DNA from 2 places in the Bacillus sp. PK6-16 genome. Region 1 is predicted to be linked to the other one. Evidence: riboswitches for the same ligand, from Rfam matches in the RefSeq annotation. Region 1 holds a riboswitch; the other holds the start of a gene.

Region 1 (6,705 bases):
ATTCGCTTTATCGATTGAAATATCTACATATCACAACAGAAAACACTACTTTCAAATAACCAATTAAATTATATTGGTATAATTTTTAAGCCCATATGCAATTATGCATAGCATATACACAAAAAGGATAGCTTCATTTTCACAAAGCTATCCTTAAAAATCTTCTTATTTTTTCAAATGATATGGAACTGTCGTAATAACAACATTTCTTTTATAAAGTAAATACGCACGTATGAGTAAACTGGATTGATTATGAAGAATGTTATGCCAACCTTTTTTTGGAATAAACTGTGGTATAACGACCGTAACACGGTAATTCGATTCACTCGCCTTATATTGCACTGTATCGATAAACTTCGTTAGCGGCTGAATAATACTTCTATAATGAGAATGTAATGTAACAAGCCTTACTTCAGGTTGCCACTTCTTCCATTTCTCTTCAAATTTCTTTTCCTCTTCTCTGTCAAAAGCAACATATACTGCGATAACTTGATCTGCCGAAAGGGATTTCGCATAGTTCAATGAATTTTCTACTACATGGGTCATACCTGCTACAGGAACGACAATTACATTCCCCTCAATTGGAATAAGAGGTTCGCAAGTTTTTAAACTTAATTGATCACCCACTGCATCATAATGCTTCTTAATTCGATGGAATAAGAAGATAATAACTGGTAAGAAAATAAGAATCGACCAAACTTGTGCAAATTTAGTTAAAAAGAACATGCTCATTACGATAAAACTAATAACTGCACCAATTAAATTAACCGTTAATCTTAAAGCCCATCCTTCAGGCTTTTCGCGAAGCCATTTTAATACCATCCCTGTTTGAGAAAGTGTAAATGGAATAAATACACCTACTGCATATAGTGGAATTAAATGTTCTGTTTGTCCTTGGAAAGCTACAATTAAAATAATCGAAGCAACTCCAAGTATAATAATACCGTTTGAGTAACCTAGACGGTCTCCTCTAATCGTAAACATTCTCGGTATGAATTTATCTTTTGCAAGGTTAACCGCTAATAAAGGAAATGCAGAATAACCTGTATTAGCAGCGAGAATTAATATTAAAGCTGTTGTACCTTGTATGAAATAGTACATGAAATTACGTCCAAATGTTTGTTCAGCAATTTGAGAAACAACTGTTACTTCTTTACTCGGAGTCACTCCGTAATAATAAGCTAAAAATACAATTCCTGAAAATAACACAGCAAGTAATGCACCCATTGCAAGCAATGTTTTTGCAGCATTGTTTGGCGCAGGATCTTTAAAGTTCGGAATTGCATTTGAAATTGCTTCAACACCTGTTAAAGCAGAACTACCTGATGCAAATGCTCTTAGTAATAAAAATAAACTAATCCCTGCAACTGGTGTACCAATCGGCGCATGTAAAGTGGGTGAAACATGACCAGTTAAAATATTATATATGCCCACACCAATTAATATAAATAGTGCTAAAACGAATAAATAAACAGGATATGCTAAAACGGAAGCTGATTCCGTTACTCCCCTTAAATTTAATATCGTAATTAATATAACAAATATAACCGCAATAATTACGTTGTGTGCATGTAAGCTAGGAAACGCAGACGTAATTGCATCTGTACCAGCGGACACACTTACCGCAACAGTTAAAATATAGTCAACTAATAAAGATCCTCCAGCAATTAAGCCTGGATTCATCCCTAAATTTTCTTTTGATACAACATACGCTCCCCCGCCATGCGGATAAGCAAAAATAATTTGACGATAAGATAAAATAAGGGCTGTCAATAATACTAATACCCCAACAGCGATCGGAATGGAATACCAATAAGCGATCGCTCCAACACCTGCTAAAGCAATTAAAATTTGCTCTGGACCGTAAGCAACTGATGACAATGCGTCAGAAGATAAAATAGCTAAAGCTTTCGTTTTATTAAGCTTTTGTTCTCCAAGCTCCGTTGATTTTAACGGTCTTCCAATTAAAAATCTTTTAATAGATGAAACCAATGCTGTCCACTCTCCAATAATTTTGTACGAACTTTTCTGCTTGTTACAGCCAGTAAACTATTTCCTCAGAAAACAAAAAATGTCTACAAGCCATAGCGAAATAGACTTGTAGACATTATTTTTTTTGTCGCACAAGCTCCACCTTCCTTCTCAATATAACGCTTACGAGGTTAGCTGTCGGATTCGGGCCTATGAGTAGCCCTACCTTTTTTAAGGATTCACCCCATCGGATTATGTACTAATCCGTAAAAACGGGTCCCCCGTACCATGCGGTTTCAGCGATTTAGAAAATTGAAACTGTGGATTATAATACTCCTTTATTTTCAAAAAGTAAACAAAAATTTTCAATAAGAAAAAAATTAAAATGATTGTGCATAATCCACTGAGAAATATACATAATGAATACTAAAAAATCCGCAAAGGAGACCCATATGTCTAAAGAAAAGAAGCCTATTTTTTCCGATTCATATTTAGATGCAGTAGCAAATGAAATTAATCAGTTATATGGTAAACGTGAACAGGAAATAAATTTGACAGATAGAACGAAAAGAAATAAATAATTTGTCATACAAAAAAATAAAAAAGATAGCAATACACTTATATATTGCTATCTTTTTTATTTTTTCATACATCTAATTCTATTACAGATCTGTTAAAGGTCATCTCTTCATACACCTTTAAATTTTGATATATAGTGCCTAATAATGGTGCCGCTATAGAAAATTTCTCTGCTACATCCAGTAAATATCCTTGCAAGTGCTTCCCTTCAATAAACGAACCCTTCTCCATATCACGTTGCATCGATGACTTCATATCATACGAAATTTTATCAATTGTTTTCATATGTTCCTCGGCAATATTTTCCTTTACGGGAGCTCCTAATACTCTCATGATTTGTACAGATTCCTCAAATACATTACGGATAAAATCACGGCCGCCTTCACTTTCACGGATTGGTCCAATTGGTGCACGCATTAACGTTGTCACACCGGACATTACAGTAATAAATAAATATTTATGCCACATATCTTGCGTAATATTTTCACTTAAAACAAAACTAGATTTCGTACCTGCAAATGCTTTAGAAATATGCTTTACTCTCTCTGAATTTTGAGACTTAATTTCTCCAAACACAAGTCTGTTGGCAGCGCTAGTTTGTACAATTTCTCCTTGATCGTTTAACGTCGTCTCGATAAAGCATAAACCGCCAATTACTTTTTCTTCGCCGAATTCTTTTTGTAATAGCGATAAATGAGCGATACCATTTAACAATGGAATGATTACAGTATTTTCGCCAACAAACGGCTTCAAATCTTGAATTGCCTCGTTTAAGTGATACGCTTTTGTTGAAAATAAAATGACATCAAATGGAGAAGTTCTCTCTTCTTTCGTTATTAATTTCGGTTGAAAGGAAAAATCCCCGTTAACACTTCGGATTACAAGTCCTCTTTCCTCTAATTGTTTTTTCCGTTTACTACGAACAAGAAATGTAACATCTTCTCCCTTTTCGACTAATCTGCCACCAAAAAATCCTCCGACTCCACCAGCGCCTAATACTAAAATCCGCATACAGCATCCCCCTTTTCAAAATAAAATTTTATAACTTTTAGTATACATAACATTATACATGTCCTCTGCTAAATAAGCTGAATTTTCACTCTCAATCGGGTATAAAACAGTGGTTATTTTCAAATAAATTTGGGCATGTTGTTTCTATAGCATATACGGAAAGGAAACAATGTAGATGGAGGTAATACAAGCAATTGAGGAAAAAGATGTAGCAACAGCTATATTTCAATTTATATTCCCGTTTTCTTTTAAAACTGGATATGAACAAAATATGTTCCCTTTCTTACAAAAAAACGATTTTCGTCCTTTTCGGCTCGATCATCTCGATGATGAAAATACATATTATGGGGAGTTTAAAGTTTCACATCAAAATATGGAAGCATACTATCTTTCATTTACCAATAAAATTCTCTTTCCTCACTCAGAGCATCAAAAGGGCTTGCAACGTTATTCAAAGGACCTTAACTTAACTGGACATTTAACAACAAACCTTATTTCAATCCCATTCAAGATACACTCTATTGATGTAACACTTTGTCCTTATGAACTTGGCTTCTTAACAATTCGAACAGAAGTAAACACTGCTCCAAACATGACTTTATCTGAAGCAATCGAATTCGCTGCTCGCTTCCGTGTACTTGAAACTAAAAATGATACAAATGAGACTATTTGTATTGAATGTAACGGAAAAAAGTATTCCCAAGTTGAAAAATTCATTTTTGGTTATTTATTTCATGGCGTAACTGATTTCTTTGAAAAGAAGAGATTAAGAAGTTCATACTTTCAAACCTTCCCTTTCTTCGAAGACCAAAGAATGTACGTCCAAACTTTATTGTCACTAAAAGAAGGTATGGAACTTAACGAAGTGGATGTTTATCGTACTTCTAGTCTTTCCGGATTAACAAGTGATGGTAAGCCATATGTGAGTGCAAATAACCTTCCTTACATTCATGACTATTTAAAAAAACACGCTTACCAGAGATGGGCTCCAAATCGTTATTTCATAATGGAAGAACATATTTTTACATGTGTAACAAATGAAGGAGAACGCGAAATCGCTAAACTTGCTAGTCAAATGTACGGGGAATTTTATTACGCTTTATTATTAAACCTATTCCATAAAATTGTTTTATTAAAAATGGCGAACGCCTATGCTGAGCTAAATATTGAACAAGATACTAATGAAATAGAGAAATTAATTTATTCGATCAATTCGTTCACTGCTAATTATTTTTCTTTAGAATTAGTATCCCAATCACAGAGTGAAGATATTTTCTTCCGCTTAAGAAAACTTTTTAATATTGAGGTTCTATACTCGAACGCGAAACAAAATCTTGATAGTTTGTTTAAATATCAAGAAAATGTCGCCTCTAAAAAAGATAGCCTTTTATTATTAATTTTAACGCTCTACTCTGTAGTGGGCCAAATGTTAGGGTTTACTATGATTGACCTTTTAAGAAACACCGATTCAAACAAAATATCGTCACCTCTTGAATTTTTCGCTCTATTAATTGCGATTAGCGGCATTGTCATTTCACTTATTTTAGGAGCCCAAAGTTTATACCAATGGGGTCTACAACATAAACGAAGAAAAGCTTGGGTAAAACAAACTGTACTTTCTGCCGTTAAAGAGAAAGAAGATAAAAATTAAAGAAGATTATTTTCAAATTCTTGGCCCGCTGCAGTAAGTGAATTTTTATCAGCGATTTTCCCATTATATCGGCGCAACTCGAAATATATCAGCGATTTTTTTAATATATCGACTTACCGACAAAAACCGACAAATAACAGGACCGGATAATAAAAAAAGGGTGCTCCAAAATTAAACTTGGAGTACCCCTTTTATTATACGAATTCAGTTTACTTCCCTGCTTCGATTTGCTCTAATGCAGCAGCTACTTGCTCTTCCGTTAATTCATGTTGTATTACGTAGCGGTTACGTGGACTTACACGACATTCATGAGAACATGCACGTAAATATTTCGCTTCGTTTTCTTCAGAACATAAAATTTTCTTATTACATTCTGGATTTGAACAGTTTACATAGCGCTCACAAGGTTCACCTGTAAAGTGGTCTTTACCAACGATAACATGTTCTTTTTGGTTTACTGGTACAGCAATACGCTCATCGAACACGTAACATTGTCCATCCCAAAGCTCACCTTGTACCTCTGGGTCTTTTCCGTACGTTACAATTCCGCCGTGAAGCTGACTTACATCTTCATAGCCTTCACGAACTAACCAACCAGAAAACTTCTCACAACGAATTCCGCCTGTACAATAAGTTAAAATCTTTTTACCTTCAAGTACTTCTTTATTTTCACGAATCCAATCTGGTAATTCACGGAATGATTCGATATCAGGTTTAATCGCACCTTTGAAGTGACCTAAATCAAACTCATAATCATTTCGTGCATCAATGATAACTGTATCTTCTTGTTTCATTGCTTCATAAAAATCTTTTGGTTCTAAATACTTGCCAGTTATTTCGTGTGGGTTAATGTCATCTTCTAGACGAAGTGTAACTAACTCTGGACGAGGACGCACGTGCATTTTCTTGAATGCATGACCATCAGCTTCATCTATTTTAAATACAATACCGTCAAAACGTGGATCATTGTTCATTGCTTCCATGTATTTCTCTGTTTGTTCTACAGTTCCTGAACAAGTTCCGTTAATACCTTCTTTCGCTACAAGAATTCTTCCTTTTAATTCAAGTGAATTACAAAATTCTAAATGCTCTGCCGCGAATTCTTCTGGGTTTTCAATTGTTGTGTACATGTAATATAGTAATACTCTGTATGGTTTTGTAGTTGCCAATGTATTTCTACCACCTATCTAATTTTTAAAATCATGTATAAGTTAACGTTCATATCAAAACATATATAATAAGAAAATGAATCCCATTTTCTTTTCTTTATACTATTTTCTATCAGTTAACAAAAATAAAAAACAAGATTACACATCAAAACACTATGGTTATGTTGTAATCCCAATATATTATATATCATACAAATGCAATTCCATCAATTAATATGCTGGATTATCGGCTTTATGTTCACATAAATTTCAAAATTGACCCTTTAATTTATTATGTTTCCCCACGTCATCACACCATAAACTCCCAATTTATTTTACGTTATC
Region 2 (6,705 bases), 1.1 Mb from region 1:
GATTATGTTAAACATTGGACCATTTTCATTTCATTCTAGACTTTTATTAGGAACAGGTAAATTCCCTGATTTTGACGTACAGCAAAAGGCAATTGACGTTTCTGAAGCTGAAATTTTAACGTTTGCAGTACGTCGTATGGATATCTTTGATGCAAAGCAACCTAATTTATTAGAGAAACTTGATGTGAAAAAATATACGTTATTACCAAATACAGCAGGAGCAAAAAACGCTGAAGAGGCTGTTCGTATTGCAAAATTAGCAAAAGCTTCTGGGCTTTGTGACATGATAAAGGTAGAAGTTATTGGTGATGATAGAACGCTATTACCTGATCCGGTAGAAACGTTAAAGGCATCTGAAATGTTACTGGAAGAAGGATTTATCGTACTTCCGTATACATCTGATGATGTTGTATTAGCACGTAAATTACAAGAGCTTGGCGTGCATGCGATTATGCCAGGAGCATCTCCAATCGGATCAGGACTTGGTATTGTAAATCCATTAAATTTGAGCTTCATTATTGAACAAGCGACAGTACCAGTTATCGTTGATGCCGGTATTGGTAGCCCAGCTGATGCGGCATTTGCAATGGAATTAGGAGCAGATGGCGTGTTATTAAATACAGCTGTATCAGGAGCAAAAGATCCTATTAAAATGGCACAAGCAATGAAATTAAGTATTGAAGCAGGCCGTTTAGGATTTGAAGCAGGTCGTATTGCACGTAAACGTTGTGCAACTGCAAGTAGTCCTTTAGAAGGAATGAGCGTAGTTGAATAATCGATATTCTCGCCAAGAACTATTTTCTCCAATTGGAGAAGAAGGACAGCAAAAGATAAGAGAAAAGCATGTGCTTATTATCGGTGCAGGTGCATTAGGTAGTGCAAATGCAGAGATGTTTGTAAGAGCAGGTGTTGGCAAGATAACAATTGTTGACCGTGATTATGTAGATTGGAGTAATTTACAAAGACAACAATTGTATGCAGAGAGCGACGTAAAGAATAATCTTCCAAAAGCTATAGCGGCTAAAAAACGTTTAGAAGAGATTAATAGTGATGTAACAATAGAAGCTCTCGTTCAAGATGTAACAGCTGAAGAGCTAGAAGAACTTGTTATAAATGTTGATGTAATTATTGATGCGACTGATAATTTCGAAACGCGCTTTATTGTAAATGATATATCACAAAAATATTCTATTCCATGGATTTACGGTGCATGTGTAGGTAGTTACGGTCTTTCTTACACAATCCTTCCTAGTAAAACACCATGTTTATCATGTTTATTACAGTCGATTCCGCTTGGCGGGGCAACATGTGATACAGTGGGTATTATATCACCTGCTGTATCTCTTGTCGTTTCTCATCAAGTAACAGAAGCTCTTAAACTGTTAGTAGAAGATTACGAATCACTTCGAGATGGGCTGGTATCGTTTGATATGTGGAAGAATGAGTATTCATGTATGAATGTACAAAAACTTCGCCAGCATAATTGTCCTTCATGCGGAGAGAATGCATTATATCCGTATTTAAATAAAGAAAACACATCAAAAACAGCAGTTTTATGCGGGCGAAATACAGTTCAAATTAGACCACCTCATAAAGATGAAATGAATTTTGAACAATATAAAGAGTTGTTGGAAGGTCGTGTAAATGATTTAAATATAAATCCATATTTACTATCATTTTCTGTTGAAGACAAGAGGTTAGTAGCCTTTAAAGATGGCCGTGTGCTCGTACATGGAACGAAAGATATAAGCGAAGCAAAAACGATTTATCATCGCTATTTTGGATAGAAAAGGATGAGTGGGATGAAAGTGAATAAAGCTTTAACAATTGCAGGGTCTGATAGCGGCGGCGGTGCTGGAATTCAGGCAGATTTAAAAACATTCCAAGAGCTTGGTGTATACGGAATGACGGCTATTACGGCAATTACTGCTCAAAACACGCTTGGCGTTCAAGGGGTATATCCTGTTCCATTAGAAGGTATTACAGAACAGCTGAATTCAATTGGTACGGATGTAACACCAGATGCAGTGAAACTAGGAATGTTATTTAGTAGTGAAATAATTCAAATTGTTGCAGAACAAATTAAAAAGTTTGGCTGGAATAATATTGTGCTAGATCCCGTTATGATTGCAAAAGGCGGTGCATCATTATTACAGCAAGAAGCAGTTCAAGCATTAAAAGAATATTTATTACCAGTAGCAACTGTTATAACACCGAATGTCCCAGAAGCAGAAGTGTTAACTGGGATGGAGATTCATAATGTTGAAGATAGTAAGGTAGCTGCAAAAATATTGCATGAATTAGGTGCTAAATATGTGCTTATGAAGGGCGGACATGCAGAATATCAAGGGAATGAAGTAATTGATTTCCTCTTTGATGGAGAAAAATTTATTGAGTTTAGAAGCGAGCGAATTCCTTCAAAGCAAACGCATGGAAGTGGGTGTACATTTGCTTCAGCGGTTACAGCAGGACTTGCGAAAGGATACTCAATTGAAGATGCTGTTCAAGAAGCAAAACGATTTATTAGTATAGCAATTGAAGAGCCATTGAATATTGGTAGTGGTCATGGACCGACGAATCATTTTGCGTATAAAGTGAATAGAACGCGTGATAGATAAGTGAAAAGCCAGTTTTATAACTGGCTTTTTTTCTGTTTACTTTTTCAAAATACAGGAGTAATATATCAGCCAGAATACATTTTTTTGTAAACGCTGAGTCCAATTATATGGAGCGGAGGAACCAATTTGTGCAGTGTCACTAGGGGTGAATCTTTCAAGTTTGAAAGTAGGGCTACTCTCAAAGTCCGAATCCGACAGCTAACTTCGTAAGCGTCTTGAGAGAGGACGGTGCCATGATGGATACATCACTTCATCGATCTGATTAGTATAGGGGAATATCAATCTATGTTTGATTTCTTTTATACTAAGGAGGATGAGGTACATGGAACTAACACTTATTTGTGTTGGAGAAGAAAGTAAGGTAAATAGTTTAAGAGATTTAGTATCATTTCAACATGAGTTAATTATTTTTACAGCAAATGAAGAGATAGCGGCTGAAGTTAGGAATTGTGGGTTTGATTGGACTTATAGCTGCAGTAAGGAGCAGGACTTTACTAGTATTTGTGAGTGTATTAAGAAGGTGATTTTACTAGGGGATGAGCTTCCAATCGTTAGTTTTTTAACAGAACACATTCGCTTTTCTTTTCAAGCACCTATTACTGTTGTTACAAGGAATAAACGATATCCAGCGAGGCTCTATGAAACAATTGGAGCTAAGTTTGTCGTGTTTACAAATTGTGATAATATTTCTTTTTTATTTTTTGAATAGGGTGGGGGAAGAAATGATGAAGGTACTATTACTTGGAGATATAGCAAATCGTTGGGCAGTATCGGTAGAGCGAGTTCAAGAATTGGTTCAGATCGATCCCCTTTTTCCAGGGCCGTATATTATATTACCATCAAAAGATGCTTTGTATTTAGAGGTAGATATTACCGAGTATGAGCAGCTACATGCAGAATTGACACAAGTTTATATTCGCGGGAGAAATTTACGTGCATTTTTACGAGGAGAATAAAGGTTGAATAAAAAAGAGCGAATGCTGAGTGCAACAAGCTATGCACTTCATGTCATTCGCTCTTTTTATTTCATATTTAAAAGGTCATTTTTAAGAAAAGAGAAGAGAAATAAAGAAAATAGATGAAATAATAGTAATAACCTTCAATGTAAGCGTTTAAATGAATATAAATATTATTATTTTCAGTAATTTACTCCTTTACAAGTGAAATATAGAGGAGTATATTTACTCTCATAAATCATTCATAAAATTTCCAAAAAAACCTAAAATCGCTGAGTTCCAGAAATGGAGCGGGGGAACCAATTTTGTGCATCGTCACTTGGGGTGAATCTTTCAGTTTTGAAAGTAGGGCTACTCTTTAGGCCCGAATCCGACAGCTAACCTCGTAAGCGTTTAGAGAGGAGGTTTACTTTTTGTTGTTCATTTTTTGAACACTGAGTAGAGCTCAGTGTTCTTTTTTAATATTTAAATGGTAAATTTTAACAAAAACAAAGCGAGGGATAGCTATGTTAGATGTTGTAATGGTCGGGATTTTTATTTTATTAGTTGCATCAATGGCAAGTCTTGCAAGTTGGTCAGATAAAGTTGTGAAAGAAGGAAAGCAATCATGATGATTGTCTTATCGGTTATTGTCGCAGCAATTACAGTGTATTTAGTGTATGCATTATTAAATCCAGAGAAGTTTTAATTAGGGGGAATCATTCATTATGATTTGGGTTGCAGTCATTATTACAATGCTCTTGTTTATTTTAGTAGCAAAGCCAACGGGGGTTTATTTAGAAAAAGCTTTTCAAGGTAGCAAAACGCTAGATAAAGTATTTGGGCCTTTTGAAAAACTTATTTTTAAAATTACGGGTGTAAAAGAATACAATCAAACGTGGAAACAGTACGCATTATCATTAGTTTTACTCAACGGATTTATGATTGTTGTTGTATATTTCATTTTCAGATTACAAGGTGTGCTGCCGCTAAATCCAGCGCATATTGAAGGGATGGAGCCTACGCTCGCTTTTAATACAGCGATTAGTTTTATGGCTGATACAAATTTACAGCATTATAGCGGTGAAAATGGTTTATCCTATTTATCACAATTAATCGGGATTACATTTTTAATGTTTGCGGCACCAGCAACGACATTAGCGCTCGTTATGGCTTTTATAAGAGGACTTGCTGGAAAAGAACTCGGTAACTTTTTCGTTGATTTTACGAGAGCGTTAACGAGAGTGTTTCTTCCTATCGCATTTATTGCGGCACTAGTTTTTGTCGCACTTGGCGTACCGCAAACGTTAGATGGGGCGGTTACAGCACAAACGATTGATGGGGCAAAGCAAAGTATATTACGTGGACCTGTTGCATCATTCGTTTCCATAAAGGAACTTGGAAATAACGGCGGTGGATTTTTCGGAGCGAACTCTACGCATCCTTTTGAAAATCCAGGACAAATGAGTAATATTTTGCAAATGATGCTTATGATGTTATTACCAACAGCACTTCCATTTACGTACGGACGAATGGTAGGAAATAAAAAACAAGGTCGCATCCTTTTCGTATCACTTTTTATGGTGTTTTTACTAGGATTTATAACGATTACGACATCTGAACTAAATGGGAATCCGGCATTAAATGGAATGGGTATCGAACATGTACAAGGAAGTACAGAAGGGAAAGAAGTACGATTTGGAACAGTATTTTCTTCACTATACGCAACGGTAACGACAGCTGCTGAAACAGGCGCTGTTAATACGATGCATGATACGTTAACACCAATTGGCGGTTTAGTTCCGCTTGTAAATATGATGTTAAATACTGTGTATGGCGGCGTTGGAGCAGGTTTTGTAAACATTATTATGTATGCAATTATCGCGGTGTTTATATCTGGGTTAATGGTTGGACGGACACCAGAGTTTTTAGGTAAAAAGATTGAAGGTAAGGAAATGAAATTAATCGCGGTCACGATTTTATTTCATCCATTGCTCATTTTAGGATTTTCGGCATTAGCTCTTTCAACAAATTTAGGGACGGATGCTATTTCTCATTCCGGTTTCCACGGTTTGACGCAAGTGGTATATGAATATACATCGTCAGCTGCGAATAACGGATCTGGATTTGAAGGATTAGGAGATAATACACCGTTTTGGAATATTACGACTGGTTTAGTTATGTTTTTAGGACGTTACTTCAGTTTAATTACGATGCTAGCTGTGGCAGCTTCATTGAAAGAAAAAACGGTAGTGCCAGAAACAGTCGGAACGTTCCGTACGGATAATAGTTTATTTGGTGGCATCTTCATCGGAACAATTGTAATTGTCGGTGCATTAACATTCTTCCCAATGTTAGTACTCGGTCCAATTGCAGAATTTCTTACATTGAAGTAATGGAGGGTAAATGATGAGACCGGTAGTAGTAAAAGAAAAACAATTAAATGAGTCCCAAATACATGCTGTAGAAGATGAAGTTAGACAAGCGAAAACGATGGATCGTGATATCGTAACACATGCGATGAAGCAATCCGTTGCGAAATTGAATCCGAAGGTCATGATAAAGAATCCGATTATGTTCGTTGTGGAAATTGGATTTATCATTACGTTCATTTTATCTTTTCTTCCAAGCAGTTCTAGTAGTATACCAGGATGGTTTAATATAACAGTTTCTCTCATTCTATTATTTACAGTTTTATTTGCGAATTTTGCAGAAGCATTAGCAGAAGGTCGTGGTAAAGCGCAAGCCGATTCTTTAAAGCAGTCGAAGAAAGATGTGTTTGCAAATGTAGTAAAAGAAAATGGAGACATTGTCCAAGTTTCAGCAACTGATCTTAGAAAAGGTGATGTTGTTATCGTAAAACAAGGAGAAATGATTCCAAGTGATGGCGAAGTAATCAAAGGATTAGCATCTGTAGATGAATCTGCAATTACAGGTGAATCAGCTCCTGTTATAAAAGAAGCAGGCGGTGATTTTTGTTCCGTAACAGGTGGAACGATGGTCGTAAGTGATGAAATTACAATTGTCATTACGAGTAATCCTGGTGAATCATTTATCGATAAAATGATTTCTTTAGTAGAAGGAGCTGCTCGTCAAAAAACGCCGAATGAGATTGCTTTAAATACAGTATTAACGAGCTTAACTCTTATTTT

The links. A riboswitch is a leader RNA that binds a small molecule or an ion and turns the genes downstream of it on or off. The one in region 1 is predicted to bind cyclic di-AMP.
Region 2: it holds a riboswitch for cyclic di-AMP, as region 1 does, so the genes downstream of both, M1D66_RS23405 (SipW-dependent-type signal peptide-containing protein) here and M1D66_RS17835 (APC family permease) in region 1, are expected to answer to the same signal.

Annotation. Positions count from the first base shown of each region.
Region 1 is NZ_CP096511.1:3,499,238-3,505,942, forward strand. It holds gene M1D66_RS17835 (APC family permease) at 166-1,992, opposite strand; cyclic di-AMP (ydaO/yuaA leader) riboswitch at 2,137-2,283, opposite strand; gene M1D66_RS17840 (hypothetical protein) at 2,424-2,552, shown strand; gene panE (2-dehydropantoate 2-reductase) at 2,617-3,561, opposite strand; gene M1D66_RS17850 (hypothetical protein) at 3,737-5,212, shown strand; gene trhO (oxygen-dependent tRNA uridine(34) hydroxylase TrhO) at 5,422-6,381, opposite strand.
Region 2 is NZ_CP096511.1:4,552,974-4,559,678, reverse strand. It holds gene thiS (sulfur carrier protein ThiS) at 1-2, shown strand, start outside; gene thiG (thiazole synthase) at 5-775, shown strand; gene M1D66_RS23430 (thiazole biosynthesis adenylyltransferase ThiF) at 768-1,787, shown strand; gene thiD (bifunctional hydroxymethylpyrimidine kinase/phosphomethylpyrimidine kinase) at 1,803-2,618, shown strand; cyclic di-AMP (ydaO/yuaA leader) riboswitch at 2,700-2,847, shown strand; gene M1D66_RS23420 (hypothetical protein) at 2,941-3,327, shown strand; gene M1D66_RS23415 (hypothetical protein) at 3,341-3,574, shown strand; gene M1D66_RS23410 (hypothetical protein) at 3,578-3,700, shown strand; cyclic di-AMP (ydaO/yuaA leader) riboswitch at 3,835-3,980, shown strand; gene M1D66_RS23405 (SipW-dependent-type signal peptide-containing protein) at 4,081-4,185, shown strand; gene kdpF (K(+)-transporting ATPase subunit F) at 4,182-4,262, shown strand; gene kdpA (potassium-transporting ATPase subunit KdpA) at 4,282-5,949, shown strand; gene kdpB (potassium-transporting ATPase subunit KdpB) at 5,963-6,705, shown strand, end outside.